3 regions of the Streptomyces griseus subsp. griseus genome follow, and region 3 is predicted to be linked to each of the others. Evidence: riboswitches for the same ligand, from Rfam matches in the RefSeq annotation. Region 3 holds a riboswitch; each other region holds the start of a gene.
What was found. A riboswitch is a leader RNA that binds a small molecule or an ion and turns the genes downstream of it on or off. The one in region 3 is predicted to bind cyclic di-AMP.
Positions count from the first base shown of each region.

Region 1 (3,226 bases), 900 kb from region 3:
CGGATGCCGCGCGGTCTGGTGATCCGGCTCTTCGCCTACCTGGTGGTCGGCCACGTGATCGCGGCCTTCCTCTACCTGCTCTTCGCGGTGGCGGGCGCCAAGTAGACCGTCAGCCCTGGTCGAGGAGGCGTTCGCGCAGCCGTTCCCGGGTCTGGGGCGAGAGGCCCAGCCCCTCCGTCAGATAGCGGTCGGTCGTGCCCCAGGTCTCGTCGATGGCGGCGTACGCCGCCGCGAGGTAGGAGGACTGCGCCCCGAAGAGCGGGTTGAGCAGCTCCATCACCTCGGCGGACATCCCTACCTCGGACATGTCCGTGCGCTTCACCTTGTACCGGCGGTGGGGGTCGTTGGACTTGAGGTAGTCCGCCTCGATCGCCTCGCGCTCCACGCCGACGGCGAGCAGCGAGACCGCGATGGACAGACCGGCCCGGTCCTTGCCCGCCGCGCAGTGCATCAGGGCGGGCACGCTGTCCTCGGCCAGGGCGTGCAGCACCCGGCTGTGCTCGGCGGTGCGGTCCACGATGGTCGACCGGTACATGGTGATCATGCGCTCGGTGCCCTTGCCGTCGGCGAGGATGGAGCGCAGCTGCTCGATGTTTCCGTCGCGCACGAGCCGCCAGAACTCGGCTCCGTCGGCCGGGTCGGAGAGGGGAATGCTGACATTGCGGACACCGGCCAGCTCGATGTCGTATCCGTCGAGTCGGTGGTCGGCGGAGTTGCGGAAGTCGAAGACGGTGTGCAGCCCGAGCCCGCCGAGGAAGAGCGCGTCCTCGGCGGTGGCGTGCGCCAGGTGGCCGCTGCGGTAGAGCCTGCCGAAGGCCGTGCGCCGCCCGTCCGTGGTGGGGAGCCCGCCCACGTCGCGGAAGTTGCGGACTCCGGTCAGTGCGGTCTCGGTCGGCGGGACCTGCGGCACCTGCTGCGTCACGGTGGCTCCTGGAATCTCTGGCGTCGGCGCGGCTCTCCGGCGAGGGCGCTCCTGCGACGATACGACATCGGTGCACGGTGAAATCGGCGAACTGCTGACGGTGCGTCAGGTTTGGCGCCCACCCCATGTCCGTATTGATGTATTTCGTAGAACATGCCCCGATAATGGGGGAGATGAGATTTCGCAGGTGAGCGGGATCATATCCGTGACGGACCGTGGCTGCGGTGCCCGGGCGTTTTTCCGGGATCCGTACGGAAAGCCAAGATCCGTAATCCACGGAGTGTGACGGGAAATCCGAAGCGAAATGGAATCGATGTTTCCGGCGTGCAACCGACGGCTTGTTCCTGTCGTCCTGACTCGTTTACGGTCACCGTCAATCCGGACGGACCGCCTAATCCTGCCGCCGACCGGAATTCGCACCCACCCACTCACGTGTGGCAGGAGCGGGGGAACCAGGTAAGCCGCCGGCCCGGAGCGATCCGGACCGGCTCGGGGTGAAGTCGCCACCCGGCGACCGGGCATCTCCAGCCCGAACCCGACAGCTCACCTCGCAGGCGCCGGAGAGGAAATTCCCCATGCCCGCAAAGGGTAAGCACCGTCGTCCCAAGTCCGGCCCGATCCACCGCGGCGTCCTCGCCGCGGGCACCGGCGGCGCCGTACTCGCCCTCCCGCTGATCGGCGCCACCGGCGCCCACGCCGCGGAGAAGGCGGCCCCCGCAGTCAAGCCCGCCGCCGTGCAGAGCGCCCAGCAGGCCGCACCGCAGTCCGCGCCCACCACGGCGAAGAAGGCCGCCCCGAAGACGTACTCCGTCGTCTCCGGCGACTACCTCGCCAAGATCGCGGCAGAGCACCAGGTCAAGGGCGGCTGGCAGAAGCTCTACCAGGACAACCGCTCCACCGTCGGCGGGAACCCCAGCCTGATCTTCCCGGGCATGAAGCTGACCCTCGGCGCCAAGGCGCCCGGCTCCGCCGCGCCTTCGCAGGCCGAGAAGGCCGCCCCGGCGCCCAAGGCAGCCCCGAAGGCAGCCCCGAAGGCCGCCCCGAAGAAGGCCGAGCCGGCCCCCAAGGGTGACACCATCTCGGCCGACGAGTCCGACGCCGCAGCCCGGTCCGGCACCTCCGCCCGGACCGGCTCCTCGCAGTCCACCGGCTCCGGCTGGACCGCCCCGCTGGCCAACGCCAACGTCACCACCCAGTACCGCGCTTCCGGCTCCAGCTGGTCCAGCGGCTACCACACCGGCTCTGACTTCCAGGCCGCCTCCGGCACCCCCGTCAAGGCCATCGGCCCGGGCACCGTCGTCTCGGCCGGCTGGAGTGGCTCGTACGGCAACGAGGTCGTCATCAAGCACGAGGACGGCATGTACTCCCAGTACGCCCACCAGTCCTCGCTGAGCGTCTCCGCCGGCCAGACCGTCACCGGCGGCCAGCAGATCGGCCTCTCCGGCTCCACCGGCAACTCCACCGGACCGCACCTCCACTTCGAGGTCCGCACCGGCCCGGGCTACGGCTCGGACGTCGACCCGGTCGCCTACCTGCGGCAGCACGGCGTGTCCCTCTGACCCGAGGGCGCCAAGGAGTGATCGAGGGGCGGTGCGCTGCGGCGCACCGCCCCTCCGCTTATTCCGGGTTTACCAAAAACTGACCGGGTGGTCTATCTCACCACCCGTCAACCCTATATTACGGTCGCGTAGGTCACATTGAACGGTGCAGGATATGTGCTTGTGGCAGACGATTCGAGAACCCAGCAGCAGAACATCATCGGGTCGTACGCGGCGATCGGGGACAGTTTCACCGAAGGCGTCGGAGACCCCGGCCCCGACGGCACCTTCGTCGGCTGGGCGGACCGGTTCGCGGTTCTGCTCGCCGACCGGCTCCCGGCGACCGACGCGGCGACGAACCCGGACGAGACCCGGCACGGGAATTTCCGTTACGCCAATCTCGCCGTACGCGGACGCCTCCTCGACCAGATCGTCGAGGAGCAGATCCCGCGCGCCAAGGAGCTGGCCCCCGACCTGGTCAGCTTCTGTGCGGGCGGCAACGACATCATCCGGCCCGGCACCGACCCCGACGACCTCGCCGAGCGTTTCGAGCGGGCCGTCGCGGACCTCACGAACGCGGTCGGCACCGTCATGGTCACCACCGGCTTCGACACCCGGGGCGTCCCGGTCCTGCGCCATATGCGCGGCAAGATCGCCACGTACAACGTCCACCTGAGGGCCATCGCCGACCGCTACCAGTGCCCCGTACTCGACCTGTGGTCGCTGCGCTCGGTCCAGGACCGGCGCGCCTGGGACGCCGACCGGC
Region 1 covers NZ_CP032543.1:6,697,214-6,700,439, forward strand. The annotation lists gene D6270_RS33460 (DUF6126 family protein) at 1-105, shown strand, start outside; gene D6270_RS30020 (tyrosine-protein phosphatase) at 110-922, opposite strand; cyclic di-AMP (ydaO/yuaA leader) riboswitch at 1,334-1,494, shown strand; gene D6270_RS30025 (M23 family metallopeptidase) at 1,498-2,481, shown strand; gene D6270_RS30030 (SGNH/GDSL hydrolase family protein) at 2,644-3,226, shown strand, end outside.
Region 1: it holds a riboswitch for cyclic di-AMP, as region 3 does, so the genes downstream of both, D6270_RS30025 (M23 family metallopeptidase) here and D6270_RS26210 (M23 family metallopeptidase) in region 3, are expected to answer to the same signal.

Region 2 (3,226 bases), 3.0 Mb from region 3:
CCGGGTTGGTGACGAAGAGGTCGTCGCCGACGATCTGGACCTTGGCGCCCAGCCGGTCGGTGATGACCTTCCAGCCGGCCCAGTCGTCCTCGTACAGCGGGTCCTCGATGGAGACCAGCGGGTAGGCGGAGACGAGCTCCTCGTAGTACTCGGTCATCTCGGCGGCCGAGCGGGACTTGCCCTCGAACTCGTAGACGCCGTCCTTGTAGAACTCGGAGGCGGCGACGTCGAGGGCGAGCGCGATGTCGCGGCCCGGGACGTAACCGGCCTCCTTGATAGCCTCGACGATGAGGTCCAGGGCGGCGCGGTTGGACTCCAGGTTCGGGGCGAAGCCGCCCTCGTCGCCGAGGCCGGTGGACAGGCCCTTGGTCTTGAGGACCTTCTTCAGCGTGTGGTAGACCTCCGCGCCCCAGCGCAGGGCCTCGGAGAAGGACTCCGCGCCGATCGGCGCGATCATGAACTCCTGGATGTCCACGTTGGAGTCGGCGTGCGAGCCGCCGTTCAGGATGTTCATCATCGGAACGGGCAGCAGGTGCGCGTTCGGGCCGCCGAGGTAGCGGAAGAGCGGCAGGTCGGACGCCTCGGAGGCGGCGTGCGCGACGGCGAGCGAGACACCGAGGATGGCGTTCGCGCCGAGCGAGGCCTTGTTCTCGGTGGCGTCCAGGTCGAACATCGCCTGGTCGATGAGGCGCTGCTCGGTGGCGTCGTACCCGACGAGCTCCGGGCCGATCTGCTCGATGACGGCGAGGACGGCCTTCTCGACACCCTTGCCCATGTAGCGGTTGGGGTCACCGTCGCGAAGCTCGATGGCCTCGAACGCACCGGTGGAGGCGCCGGACGGAACGGCAGCACGGCCCGTGCTGCCGTCGTCGAGGCCGACCTCGACCTCGACCGTGGGGTTGCCCCGGGAGTCGAGGATTTCCCTGGCTACGACGACGTCGATGGACGGCACGAGGCATCTCCTTCTGGGATATGACGCTGGTTGTGCAGGGTCACTGTGGCCTTGCGACACGAGCCTAACCGGCCTGGCCGCGTCAGTCGGCCGACCGCCCGTCTCCTGGGACGAAAAAGGACCCAAGGACCAGCATCACGGGACAAATCTCTAGAAATCTACTGGGTAGTAACAAGCAGTGGCGGCGCGCTGCCGACAAGAAGTGAACGGATCGGCCCGCCCGCCGGCGCCCCTCGCACCGAAAGACCCCGGCCCGACGCGCACGGGGGGAGTAGCGCGCCGGGCCGGGGAGCCGTGCGAGGGAGGGTGCCGCCGGACCCCCTCCCTCCGGGGAGGAGAGACGGCTGTTACTTCAGGTGGAGCTGCTGACCCGGGAAGATCAGGTCGGCGTCCTCGACGATGTCGTCGTTGAGGTTGAAGAGCTTGCTCCAGCCGCCCTTGACACCCTCCTTCTGAGCGATCTTGCTCAGGGTGTCGCCGGACTTCACCTTGTACTCGCCGTCGCCCTTCTTGACCTTCTCACCGGTCGGGGTGGTGACGGTCTTCTTGGAGCTCTCGGCCTTGGGGGCGGCCGGGGCGGTGCGCTGCTCGCTGCGCGTGGTGGGCTGCTCGGCCTTGCGCTCGGGCTGCGCCTGCTGCGGCTTGCTCTGCGACTGGCCGGAGCCGGTGTTCACGCCCGGGTCCACACCGTCGTTGGTGAGGCCGCCGGCGCCGGCGCACGCCCAGGCACCCGGGCCCTGCAGGGCGAGGAGCTTCTCGGCGGTGGCGATCTGCTGGTCCTTGGAGGCCAGGTCGGCGCGGGAGGCGTACTGCGTACCGCCGGCGGCGGCCCAGCTGGACTGCGAGAACTGCAGTCCGCCGTAGTAGCCGTTGCCGGTGTTGATGGACCAGTTGCCGCCGGACTCGCACTGGGCGACGGCGTCCCAGGTCGAGACGGAGGCGGCGGAAGCGTTGGTCGCGCCCATCAGCGGGACGGCGACGGCTGCACCGGTGATGCTCGCGAGGGTGGCGAAACGGACGGTCTTCGAGGGGCGGCGGTGCTTGGCCTTGCTGTTCAGCAGCATGGAACGGATCTCCTCACCGACGCCTACGAGGTGAGCTGTCGGGTTCGGGCTGATGAGTTGCCCGGTCGCGCGACCTTGCGCACGACTTCACCCCAAGCCGTTCCCGTACGTCCCCGGCTTCGAAGGAGCTGTCCTCCGAAGGGGCCGTACGGACCCGGCGGCCTACCTGGGTCCCCCGCTCCTGCCTACGGCGCTTACGCGTCTGTTCCCTTCGACCGACGGCAGGATTCGGCGTGACGGTCGACGGGGCCCGCGGTGCGAGCGGTTCCGACCGTAAACACAGGCAACCCCGACATTCAAAGATGGACATAATGGCCCAATCGGCGCTTACTTGCCCACCCTGATGGACCGTTTCCGCAGGTCGGAGGGGATCTGCGCCGAGCGGGCGGACGCAACACGCCAGTTGAAGCAAAGAGACCCATGTCTCACTTACGCATAAGTGGACATAGGCCTCTGAACTACCCGCGATTTTGGGGTGTTTTCCCGAATTCGATCAGTTGGCGGCAGGCACCTCGGCGCCCTGCTCGGCACCCGCCTGACCGGCCTGGTCCAGCCCCAGATCCAGGCTCTGCCCGGGCAGGATCAGGTCCGGGTCGGAGCCCAGGAGATCCTTGTTGGCCTCGTACAGACCGGTCCAGCCCTGGGGAAGTTTCTGTGCGTCAGCAATCGCCCAGAGGTTGTCCCCGGGCTGCACGGTGTAGCCGCCGTCGGCGACCGCGCCGCCGTCCCGTGCGTCACCCTCGCCCCGCGAGGCGTGCCGGCCGGACTCGCGGGGGCCGTCCCCTGGTCCACCGCGCCGGTCTCCTCGGGGGCCGGGGCGCCCCGGTGCTTGCCGCCGGTGCGGTCGGCGCCCTGGGAGGGCTGCGAGGCGTCGGGGGACTCGACGTTTCCGGTCCCGCCGGTCTTGCCGGTCTCCCCGGCCTTCCCGGTGGAGGGCTTCGCGGAAGGCTTCGCCGAGGGGTCGAGGGCGTCGCCGCCCCCCTTCTCGCCCTTGCCCGCCTTGTCGGAAGTGCCGCTCTCGCCCTTTTCATCCGCTTCGTCCGCCGGGGCGGTCGTCGGGTCCTCGGTGGGGTCGGCGGAGGGCGTGGTACCGGGGTCGACACCGGGGAGGCTGCCGTCCACCGCCAGGCCGGAGATCACCGCGCAGCTCGGCCAGGCCTGCGGGCCCTTGTCGTCCAGGACCTTCTCGGCGACGGATATCTGCTGGGCA
Region 2 covers NZ_CP032543.1:2,779,315-2,782,540, forward strand. The annotation lists gene eno (phosphopyruvate hydratase) at 1-952, opposite strand, end outside; gene D6270_RS12640 (transglycosylase family protein) at 1,300-2,016, opposite strand; cyclic di-AMP (ydaO/yuaA leader) riboswitch at 2,022-2,219, opposite strand; partial or broken gene D6270_RS33805 (transglycosylase family protein) at 2,510-3,226, opposite strand, start outside.
Region 2: it holds a riboswitch for cyclic di-AMP, as region 3 does, so the genes downstream of both, D6270_RS12640 (transglycosylase family protein) here and D6270_RS26210 (M23 family metallopeptidase) in region 3, are expected to answer to the same signal.

Region 3 (3,226 bases):
AGGCCCCACGCCGGAGGAGATGGAGCGGGCCCAGGCGCAGTTGGAGCGCGAGTGGCTGGACCGGCTGGGGACGGTCGCGGGCCGCGCGGACGAACTGTGCCGCTACGCGGTCCTGTTCGGTGACCCGCAGCTCGCCCTGAGCGCCGTGGGACGCGTCCTGGACATCACCGCCGAGGAGGTGCGCGCGGCGGCCCGGGCGGCCCTGCGCCCCGACAACCGGGCGGTGCTGGTCTACGAGCCCATCGAGCCGGCCGAGGATGCCCAAGAGGCCACCGACGCGCCCGAGGGGGCGGACAAGTGAGCGACGCCGCCGTGACTGGAGTAGCCATGCAGTACCACCCGCAGCCGACCCCGGGCACCGCCCGGCCGTGGGCCTTCCCCGCGCCCGAGCGCGGCGCCCTGCCCAACGGGCTGACCGTGCTGCGCTGCCACCGCCCCGGCCAGCAGGTCGTGGCCGTGGAGATCTTCCTGGACGCGCCGCTGGACGCCGAGCCCGAGGGTCTGGACGGCGTGGCCACGATCATGTCGCGCGCGCTCTCCGAGGGCACCGACAAGCACACCGCCGAGGAGTTCGCCGCCGAGCTGGAGCGGTGCGGCGCCACTCTGGACGCGCACGCCGACCACCCCGGCGTCCGGGTCTCCCTGGAGGTCCCGGCCTCCCGGCTGGGCAAGGCGCTCGGCCTGGTCGCCGAGGCCCTGCGCGCCCCGGCCTTCGCCGAGAGCGAGATCGAGCGGCTCGTCGGCAACCGCCTCGACGAGATCCCGCACGAGCAGGCCAACCCGTCCCGGCGCGCCGCCAAGCAGCTCTCCAAGGAGCTCTTCCCGGCCACCGCCCGGATGTCCCGCCCGCGGCTCGGCACCGAGGAGACCGTGCGGCGGATCGACGCCGCCGCCGTACGCGCCTTCTTCGACGCCCACGTCCGCCCGGCCACCGCGACGGCGGTCATCGTCGGCGACCTGACCGGCATCGACCTGGACGCCCTGCTCGCCGACACCCTCGGCGACTGGTCGGGCAACACGGCCCAGGCCCGCCCGGTCCCGCCGATCACCGCCGACGACACCGGCCGCGTGGTCATCGTGGACCGCCCCGGCGCGGTCCAGACCCAGCTGCTGATCGGCCGCATCGGCGCCGACCGGCACGAGCGCGTGTGGCCGGCCCAGGTCCTCGGCAGCTACTGCCTGGGCGGCACGCTCACCTCCCGTCTCGACCGGGTGCTGCGCGAGGAGAAGGGCTACACCTACGGCGTCCGCGCCTTCGCCCAGGTCCTGCGCTCCACCGGCCCCGACTCGGGCGGCGCGGCGATGCTCGCGATCAGCGGCTCGGTGGACACCGAGTCCACCGGACCGGCGCTGGAGGACCTCTGGAAGGTCCTGCGGACGCTGGCGGCCGAGGGGCTGACCGACGCCGAGCGTGAGACGGCCGTGCAGAACCTGGTGGGCGTCGCCCCGCTGAAGTTCGAGACGGCCGCCTCGGTCGCCAGCACCCTGGCCGACCAGGTGGAGCAGCACCTCCCCGACGACTACCAGGCCCAGCTGTACGCCCGCCTCGCCGAGACGGGCACCGTGGAGGCGACCGCGGCCGTGGTCAACGCCTTCCCGGTGGACCGGCTGGTCACGGTCCTCGTGGGCGACGCGGCACAGATCGCGGAGCCGGTGAAGGCGCTCGGCATCGGAGAGGTGACCGTCGTCAGCGGCTGACGCCGCGTCGGCACACACCAGCACTGAGAGGACCCCGGCGGAGCGTCAGCCGCTGGGGTCCTCCTTTTTGTCCGTTAAGGGCTTTTCATGCCTCTTATTGGTTTCGGCTGCTCTATGTCCTGTGGGATGCGCGACAAATCCCCCTGCCCGTTTGGTGATGGGAAGTCGCCTTGTCTAGCGTCGGCCCGGCTGTCCGTCACCCGTATGCCGCACCCGCGGCGCCGGGCAGCCATCGCCGAGTCCCCGTCAGGCGCGAGCCTGGGGAGCCGGGGACCCACGCAGTCCCTGGGGTGAATCGGATCCCCGTGCCGTGACCCGGCACGGAGCTCCGTAGGAGACCTTCCTGCTCCGAACCCGTCAGCTAACCCGGTAGGCGAGAAGGAAGGAAAGGATCAGCCCCTCCATGGCGTTCACCCGTGCCACCGGGAAGCACCGTGCCCCGAGCCGCCTGACGCGCCGCAGCGCCCAGGTCGCCGGCGTCGCGGCCCTGGCCACCACCGGCGTCCTCGGCTCCCTGGCCTCCCCGGCAGCCGCAGCCGACTCCGAGGCCCCCAAGGCCGCCGAGACCGGACTCACCCAGGCCATCGCCCTCGACGCCACACTCGCCGAGCAGATCGACGCCCAGGCCCAGGCGCAGCACCAGCAGGCCCAGGCCGTCGCCGAGGCGAAGGCCAAGGCGGCCGCGGAAGCCAAGGCCAAGGCGGCGAAGGCCAAGGCGAAGGCGGAGGCCCGGCGCAAGGCCGAGGCCCGCGCCCAGGAGGTCCGCGAGGAGAAGGCCCGGGCCGCCCGCGCCGCCGAGCGCGCCCGCCTCAACGCCTTCCACCTCCCGGTCGCCGGCTCGTACGTCACCACCGGCTACAAGTCCGGCGGCGCCCTCTGGTCCTCCGGCAGCCACTCCGGCGTGGACTTCCGCGCCGCCTCCGGCAGCTCCGTCGTCGCGGTCGGCGCCGGTACGGTCGTCGAGGCCGGCTGGGGCGGCGCGTACGGCAACAACATCGTGCTCCGGATGACGGACGGCACGTACACCCAGTACGGCCACCTCTCCTCGATCGGCGTCTCCGTCGGCCAGAGCGTCACCTCCGGCCAGCAGATCGGCGTCTCCGGCTCCACCGGCAACTCCACCGGCCCGCACCTCCACTTCGAGGCCCGGACCACCCCGGAGTACGGCTCGGACATGGACCCGGTCGCCTACCTGCGCTCGCACGGCGTGAACGTCTGACCTCACCGCGCGCGACCCCTGACCGACGAAGGCCCCGGTTTCCCACCGGGGCCTTCGGCATGCGCCGGGAAAGCCTCGTACGGCGCCCCGCCACTCCCCGCCCCTGGCCAGAAGATATCCATCAATTCCGGCCTGCCATCGGAAATTCCGGCAGATTGCAATAGAGTCACGGAACAGGCGTCGGCCGGCCGCGTTTCGCGGGGATTAAGGCGGAGGTTCGGACATGCGCATTCCCGCGCATTCGGTATGCACGGCGATCCGTGACGACATCGTCTCCGGTGTCTACGAGCGCGGCAGCCGCCTCACCGA
Region 3 covers NZ_CP032543.1:5,801,148-5,804,373, forward strand. The annotation lists gene D6270_RS26200 (M16 family metallopeptidase) at 1-301, shown strand, start outside; gene D6270_RS26205 (M16 family metallopeptidase) at 328-1,698, shown strand; cyclic di-AMP (ydaO/yuaA leader) riboswitch at 1,922-2,088, shown strand; gene D6270_RS26210 (M23 family metallopeptidase) at 2,102-2,917, shown strand; gene D6270_RS26215 (GntR family transcriptional regulator) at 3,141-3,226, shown strand, end outside.